DNA from 2 places in the Paenibacillus sp. XP01 genome. Region 1 is predicted to be linked to the other one. Evidence: riboswitches for the same ligand, from Rfam matches in the RefSeq annotation. Region 1 holds a riboswitch; the other holds the start of a gene.
What was found. A riboswitch is a leader RNA that binds a small molecule or an ion and turns the genes downstream of it on or off. The one in region 1 is predicted to bind cyclic di-AMP.

Region 1 (4,213 bases):
TCTACGGCTGTTACAGTCCCCGCTACGCGAGCCAGGCGTTCTGTCAATGCCCCAATGCCGGGACCGATCTCCAATGCACCCTTGGACTCGTCCAGATCGGCAGCGTCTACGATTTTATTCAAAATATTCTGATCGATCAGAAAATTTTGGCCCAGACTTTTTTTGAAGGAAAATCCGTGTCGAGCGATAATTTCCTTCGTGCGTTTGGGTGTAGCAATTTCCAACCGTTCTTCCATGCCCTTCATGCTCCTCACATTCCTTCACGTTCAATTTTTGCCAGAGCGGCCAGGAACTCCTCCCGGGTAATCTGGAACACGCCCAGCCGCTTGTGAAACTGCTTGCCGTTGCAATAGCCGATACCCAGCAGATTGCCCATCTGCATCCGGCGTTCGGAAGCCCTGGGATGAATGATCAATCCCGCCTCGATCAGATCTTCCCAGTCAATCAGGCTAGGAACCCCTTCATACGATGTGTGAACGCGGGACAACGCCAGACGGATCGCCTCCGGCGAAGCATTCTCCACGCCAATATCGCCCTTGCGGGTAGCATCCGCTTCCGGAATGAACGCATGCTTGCAGCCTGGCACCTTATTCGCAATAATTTTGCGAATGCGCTCTCCGGCATGGTCCGGGTCGGTCAGCACGATGACTCCCCGTCTCTCCTGGGCAAGCGCAATGCGACTCAGGATGCGATCATTGATGGCCGATCCTCCCGTTTCTATCGTGTCGGCTTCCACCGCCCGCCGAATCGCTACCGTATCGTCACGGCCTTCCACCACGATCACTTCTTTTATCATGTTCGATTTCTCCCTTTCTAACGCAAAAAGAAGAGGAGGACCCTCTTCTCTGGCAAACGACGTGAAAAGCATTTGCTCCCACTGTCGCATATTCCGCATGATTCAATCATGCACTATTTTATAGCATTCCCTATTTAAAGTAAAACGATTTTAGTTCAGTTCCGGCTTCACCGGACCGATGACATATACCGTCTTGCCTTTCTTTCTTCCGAAGTTCAGGGCATGCTTCACGCTATCATAATAAACATCGATTTTGTTTCCTTTGATTGCCCCTCCCGTATCCTCTGCGCGACGGAAGCCGAGGCCTTCGATGTAAACCCACCAACCGATCGGAATCACTTTCGGATCCACGGCAATGGTGCGTCCTTCGGTTACCTTCGTACCGGAAGCCGTTTTGGTTCCGATTCCCGGTTCTTCGGCGGAGTACGCCGTCATGGTTACGTTTTTGAGGACTTTGGAATATTTGAACGTCGTGCCCGAAACCGTGATGACCTTGCTGCCCGAAGCAGACTTTTTGGTCGAGCTTGCCGTTGTAGCCGATTTAGTTTTCGAAGTTTGGGCCGATACGGTTTGAACCACAGGCTCTTCCTTGACAACCGGTTTTGCTTTGGTTCCCACCGCAATGACTTTATCCACGCGATTCGTAGTCACCGTCTTGCCGACCATTTTTTTGGAGACCAATTCTCCATCCTGAAATACCTTTTCGATATGCTGCACCAATGTGCCTTCCTTGCCATTCACGATGACTCGATTGTCACCCTTGTACAGGCTCGGGTCAGCCGTTTTGACCACTTTATATGCGATCGGCTGTTCAACGTCGACTGTACGCTTTGTTACCCGCACTACGCGAATTTTCATATCTTTCTTGATCGAAGTATCCAAGGCTGGATAGATTTTGTCTTCATTCCCTACGGTGATGCCTGCCTTTTGAATGGCTTCTTCCACCGATGCATCCGTTGTATACAGAGTCTTGGTGTCTCCGTCTGCCGTAACATTAACTGGAACAGCACGCTCGATGACGATGCGATCGCCATCCGTAATGGACCCGTTCAATGGCATGGATACCTCATCGTGAGGCCCTACCGTGATGGATTGCTCATCCAGCAATTCCTGAAGCAATCCTGTACGAGTCTCAACCTCTTGAGATTTGCCGTCAATCACCAGTGATATTTGTTTTCCGGCCTGACCATAAACGACTAACAAGATCATGATTGTAAGTGCGATTGAGAAAATAGCGATCAACGCAATTTGACGCAAGTTCTCATGCTTCCACCTCAACGCGTAAGACTTACTGGATGATCGTGACTCATGGGTCTCCTCTGGTTGGAATGCGCCCACTTCTCCGTCCTCCTTCATAGCCCCGCCGTCTAAAGTAATGCATGATGTCTTTGACGCGACTATACCGAAATTTTCTACAGAACGGGTCAAAACAACAACCGGCTCTGCACCATGAACCCTTCTTCGCAACATGAGATCAGTCATCCTAAAAAGAACTCTATGATGACCGCATTTCTTTTATTCAAAAACAAAAAAGCCAAAGAAAGAGCTAAGAGGACTCTTTCGTGGCTTCCGAATGATTTTGAATATCGGAAATTCATGCACGAGATTACCTCTCTTTTTCCGCTTGCGAGGTTAGCTGTCGGGTTCGGACGAAAGAGAGCCGCCCTATCTCCGGTCACCCGCTCATGGCGGATACCCTTGAATTCACCCCGAGACCCAAAGAAGAAATCAAATACGGCTTCGCAGTCCATCCGCTGCTTTTGGGTCAGCGAATGACGCGGATCGGGAAATTCACCGATATTCAAGCCCTATTGGTTCCCCCGCTCTCCGTGTTCGGAGACTCAGCGAGACTGGTTCATGAAAGTAAACGCTGCGTTCAAGGAAGAGTCCCTTTTGCTATCCCCCGAACATCTGTCCTTTTTCCACGCAACAATTCACTGAAAAGATGATATCCTGTTTCGATGCATGTTGTAAAGCAGCATTCAACTACGTTTTTCTAAATATTTGGTTAAAATATTGTAATAAACTTCGTTTATTTGGATCAAAAAGCAAATTCACTCCGTCTAGCTCGTTTTTTCACCTGAATTACTCCGATTTTCAACGAATCCCAAAACGTCCCATGGCATTTTTGTTCGTAATTGCCGCAATTTCCTCGACCGATACACCCTTGATTTCGGCAGCTGCCTCAGCCACGAGGCGAACGTGAGCCGTCTCGTTTCTCTTTCCTCGAAATGGATGAGGAGTAAGATAAGGGGAGTCGGTTTCGATATAAAACCGGTCCATCGGCACCTTGGCGAGTACCTCTTTTGGCTGCTTGGCATTTTTAAACGTGATCGGTCCACCGAAGGAAAGGTCAAAGTTCATATCCAGACAAAGTTTTGCCGTTTCCCAGCTCCCCGAAAACGAATGCATCACACCGCCGACCTCTGACGCCTTCTCTTCACGCAAAATTCTCACAATGTCTTCATGCGCGTCCCGGTTATGAATGACAATAGGCATCTTCAGCTCGCGAGCCAATCCGATCTGCTGGCGAAGAACGCGATGCTGAACATCCTTGGGGGAGGTGTCCCAATAGTAGTCAAGCCCGATCTCGCCAATGGCTACGACTTTTTCGTGTTTGCACAAATCAGCGATCCATTCCAGGTCGCCCTCCTGCATGGTGATGGCATCTTGGGGATGCCATCCGACCGCGGCGTAGATAAACTCGTACGTTTCGGCAAGCTTCATGGTGGATGGAATAGTTTCCCGATTAAAACCGACATTAATCATGCGTCCGACGCCAGCGTCGACAGCACGTTGAATGACCTCCTCCCTATCCTCGTCGAATTGCGGCGCATCCAGGTGCGTGTGAGTGTCGAATAACATCATGGTTACATCTCCTTCTCCTTAATGGTCTGTCCGGAAAAAAATAATGAATTACAAAATTATGTCGATCTACATTTACTCTCCATTAAAGCAGATTACTGTATCATAAAAAAAATAAGTGCAGCTTCAAGAAAAATAACGGCGTATATGGGCTGGAAGATGGTGAAGAACGGCATCCACTTTATCCTGCGGATAATACAGATGATGCTTTCCACGCTGTATGCCGCTAATCGAACGAACAATATCGGATACCTCGGATAATTCATGCAATTTATCTTGGCGATCCAGCAGCAAAATCTGTTTCTCCGTCGATTCGTCCGGACGAAACACATCATACGGAAGATCAGTTGGAAAATCAATTTCGACATCGTACTCGGGCTCCAGTCCCACTTCGGCGAAGGCCTTCCGAATGTCATCCATCAACGCTACGTCATGCTGTTCAATCTCTACGTATTTGTACAACCTGCGATCCATGAAGCGTTCGCACAGTTCTCGAAGAATGGCATCGTTCTCCTTACGCCATTGCATAAAGGCGGTCTGGATGAGCGCTTC
Region 2 (4,213 bases), 2.1 Mb from region 1:
GAAGCTGGACGCCCTGCTCAACCATCAGATCGATACGGAATTGACGATGGAAATGGGACGCGAATTTGCAGCACGTTTCCGCGAAAGCGGGGTAACCCGGATCATTACGGTTGAATCGTCGGGCATTCCGGTCGCTTTTGCCACAGCGCACGAACTTGGCGTGCCGCTCGTATTCGCAAGGCGCAAAAAAACGCTTTTGGCTGACCCAGACGCCTACTGTGAGCGCGTACCTTCCTTTACCAAAGGAATCGTAACCGATATAATGGTATCCCGCGAGTTCATCCGGGAAAATGATCGAATCCTGTTCATTGACGACATCATTGCCAATGGGGATGCCGCGCGCGGCATCATCAAAATTATAGAGCGTTCGGGGGCTGAGCTGGTCGGATTCGGAGTCGTGGTGGAAAAATGCTTTCAGGCCGGCGCACGCACCATTCGCGAGTTGGGCGTTCCGGTGGAAGCGTTGGTTCGGATCCGTTCCCTGGAGAACGGTACCGTGCAGTTTGACGATTCGGAATGTTGACCATTCGAAGGAAAGACTCATTTTTTCTTAACTATACCTTTGCATGACCGTGCATTTGTTTTATAATGGGGTTATGTTAGGGAGAGGAGGCAACACCATGGGAAACCAACCGGCAACAGAACAGTTTTTTATGGATAAGCTGGCTGAATCAAAAGTTCATTTTGAACGTGCCCTGGATTGTAAACATACGGAATTTGATGACCTTTATCCCTATATGATTGAACATCCGCAGTTTTTCTGGTACAAACGCTACGTTGCCTGGTCAGAGCTGCTGACGATCGTGGGCTTGTGCGAAGAGTTGTCCTTCTCTTGGAAAGAACAATTTACGCCGCATCAAGTGGAGTACCTGGAATCACGCGTGATGTCCGCCAAGGTGCTTGATTTCTGGTTTGAGAAGAACGACAGCAAAGAGCACGCTCAGCGATAATTTTCAGTAGGGAACCACTTAGGAATGACACGGCAGCAGTCACGCGAGACCTAAATGAATTTCATTTAGGTCTCTTTTTGTAGCACGTTGCCGTTTAGCACAGATACAGACCATCATTTTATAGAAAGTCGAGGCCATGAATCATGATTAGCGATGAAGAATTGAATGCGCTCCGCTTGTCGGGAGAAAAAGTGAGGGTAGTGCGCGACGAGTTGGAATCCAACGACGTGAAAGGCATTGTCGTTGCGTGGGACGATGAGCAGGTGCTCATTCGCCGTCAAAATCGGCGAGTGGTCAAGCTGGATCGCCGTTACAGCTTCCAACGTTTCAGCGAACCCCGTCGAAGCCAGCTGAAGGAGTAGCGGTCTGCCATCAGGATTATTCCTGAGGTTAACTGGATTTACCATGGACGTTTGGGCATAGTTGTCTGCTCCGGGAGACAGGATAAGGTCGGTGAGTGACTGGAACCTATCTGTGAGGGGATGATTGCAACATGACACTGATGAACGATAAAGTCCATGCGTACAAGGATCAGATTGGCGAATTGGAGAGTTTGCTTCCCGGTGTGGTCAAGTCTTATCACGAATTTACGGGGGAGTGTTTTCAGCCAGGCGCAATCGACGCCAAAACGAAACAATTAATCGCGCTGGGCATTGGATTGTTTGCCAATAATGAAGTGTGCACGCTCTACCACGTGCAGGAGGCCCGTGCCAAGGGAGCATCCGATCAGGAAATCCTAGAGGCCGTTGCCGTCGCCGGAGCCGTTGGAGGCGGACACGCCCTGTCTCAGGGGGCTCTTAGGGTTCAGAAGGCGCTGCATTAATCCGATAAGCCCATATTTGCACCAAAAAAACCAGACAAGGCTCGAGCCCTGTCTGGTTTTTTTGGCATTCTTGGTTAGAGTACAATGTTTCTCAAGTGATCTGGATGAACAAGTGCGGTATCGTTTAAATTTTTCCAAGCATTTTGTTATACATGAATTCGCCGGTTACGCGGCGTGCAGTGACGTAGCGGTCGCTGAAATAAGGATTGGACAATTTGGTGATGCTGACGCCTTTGCTGCTTGAAGCATGAGCGAAATTGCCTCCACCGATATACACGCCTGTATGAGAGATGCCTTTTCCAGTGGTGTTGAAAAATACAAGGTCGCCTGTGCGAAGGTTGGCTTTGGAAACAGCGGTGCCAGCCTTGGCTTGTGCCTGCGAGGTACGCGGCAGTTCGATGCTGTATTTGTTGAACAGGTATCTCATAAATCCGGAACAATCGAAGCCGGCCATTGTTGTGCCGCCCCACTTGTACGGAATGCCAGTCATGCTGTTGACTACGGTATTGATGCTGCTTGCTTCGGTTGCTGTTGCACCGGAAGTAAATAAAACGGCTGCGCCGAATAAGGACAGGATAAGCTTTTTCAAAATGTTATGTTCTCCCTTCGATGCCTACGGAGTTAGCTAAGGGTTCGGTAGAAGGTTCCCTATATTTCCTATGTATCGGAATAATTCACCCGGTATGGTTCCCCCGTTTTCACTAATGAAACTCGGCACATGAATAATGAATATTTTGTAACCATTTGAAATGATATTGCATAAATACGAAATTGTCAAATCGTTCTGAAACGGTTATCTGCACCGCCATGTTAACGGAATTCTCATTTTTTATGCTCAAATTGCGAAAAAGCTGTCGTTTTTCGGTTACAAAAAAGTAACCACCGTTTCAACAGCTAATGGAATGGACAAATAAATAGTTTGTCGCCTGACTACAGCATCCATTTCCTTTTGCGTCATTTTGCTGTTCATCATGGCTGTTAATGTGTTGACAGAGTTTCGGTTTCTATGATATATTCTTCCTTGTCGCCGTGATATTTCCGGAGATATACCACATATGCGGTCGTGGCGGAATTGGCAGACGCGCACGGTTCAGGTCCGTGTGGGCTAACCCCCCGTGGAGGTTCGAGTCCTCTCGACCGCATCAATACAACCATAAGAAAGCTCTTGAATTTCCTTATTTGGAGATTCAGGAGCTTTTTTCATCTTTAGGAACGCCTGTGTAACGCGGTCACGCTGTACCGGGGTGCCATTAGCCATCATTTCGTCCAGTGCGGCGGGAAAGATTTGCCGCGAGACGCTGTATTTGTCCTGAATCCAGCCATACTTTTCACGGAACGGATGTAATTGTCATCTTGATTATGTTCATAATGGAAAAAATAACCTCGGATACCCCCTAGATTTCAAGACACAATGTACATAAAGGGGTGAACCGTTATGAAGAAAAAAGGGATTCGAATGTGGCCTGTGATCCTTATATCGATCATGCTGATCGGATGCCAGAACTCGAAACCCAAAGAACAGGATTTGATGCGAATAAATTCCGCCAGTGGAGAAAATGCGAAGAAAGTCATTTTCCTGATGGTAGACTCTTTGATGGTTCAGGCGATTGACCAAGGAATCGGCAAGCAGGAGCTTCCGACATTAAAATTTCTGATCGAACACGGACAATATTATAAAAACCTGGTCAGTTCCTTTCCCACGATGTCCGTCACGATCGACAGCTCATTGCTTACCGGTGCGTATCCGGACATTCACCGTGTGCCGGGTCTGACGTGGTACTCTGCGGAAACCAAGAGAATGATCAACTATGGAACCGGACCGATGGAAGTGCTCAGGCTCGGAGTGAATCGGGTACTTGCTGATGCGCTGATCCATTTGAACGGGAGTCATTTGAGCAAGAATTTGCCTACGATCTATGAGGACTTAGCCCGGCAAGGGTTTAAGTCTGGTTCGATCAACGGCCTGATTTACAGGGGGGCGTCCGATCATAAGTTGTCGATACCCGATTGGATTCAAGGTCCTGCTTCTTTACCGAAAGAGATTCATGTGAAAGGGCCGGACCTGTTGTCCCTGGGTTCGTTGTCTAATCCGTTTCAGGGGATAAAAAACTTGCCGGACGGTGTAACGAATCGGTTGGGCATCCATAATGACTTCGCTATTGAAGCCGTAAAATATTTGATTCACTCCAATACATTGCCGGATTTTTTGTTTGTTTATTTGCCGGACTTGGACCGGGAGTTACATAAAAAAGGTCCCACTGGACTTCGTGGAGTCAAAAAGTTGGATCAGCAGCTTCAATCTGTATTGGAAACATTCGGTTCTCCGGAGAAAGCCTTGAAAGAGGCCGTTTTTGTCATTGCAGGCGACAGCGGAATGACACAGATTTTGCCTGCCAAGCAAAATCCGGTCATTGATTTGCCTTCTTTGCTCGGAGACGCC

Region 2: another riboswitch for cyclic di-AMP. It lies ahead of SNR34_RS10075 (C40 family peptidase); the one in region 1 lies ahead of SNR34_RS00145 (resuscitation-promoting factor).

What each region holds. Positions count from the first base shown of each region.
Region 1 is NZ_CP139481.1:31,033-35,245, reverse strand. It holds gene rsmA (16S rRNA (adenine(1518)-N(6)/adenine(1519)-N(6))-dimethyltransferase RsmA) at 1-245, opposite strand, end outside; gene rnmV (ribonuclease M5) at 251-796, opposite strand; gene SNR34_RS00145 (resuscitation-promoting factor) at 947-2,134, opposite strand; cyclic di-AMP (ydaO/yuaA leader) riboswitch at 2,402-2,653, opposite strand; gene SNR34_RS00140 (TatD family hydrolase) at 2,894-3,664, opposite strand; gene SNR34_RS00135 (HD domain-containing protein) at 3,788-4,213, opposite strand, start outside.
Region 2 is NZ_CP139481.1:2,158,147-2,162,359, forward strand. It holds gene SNR34_RS10055 (xanthine phosphoribosyltransferase) at 1-523, shown strand, start outside; gene SNR34_RS10060 (hypothetical protein) at 621-950, shown strand; gene SNR34_RS10065 (hypothetical protein) at 1,094-1,312, shown strand; gene SNR34_RS10070 (carboxymuconolactone decarboxylase family protein) at 1,444-1,773, shown strand; gene SNR34_RS10075 (C40 family peptidase) at 1,898-2,362, opposite strand; cyclic di-AMP (ydaO/yuaA leader) riboswitch at 2,369-2,500, opposite strand; tRNA gene SNR34_RS10080 (tRNA-Leu) at 2,831-2,915, shown strand; gene SNR34_RS10085 (alkaline phosphatase family protein) at 3,209-4,213, shown strand, end outside.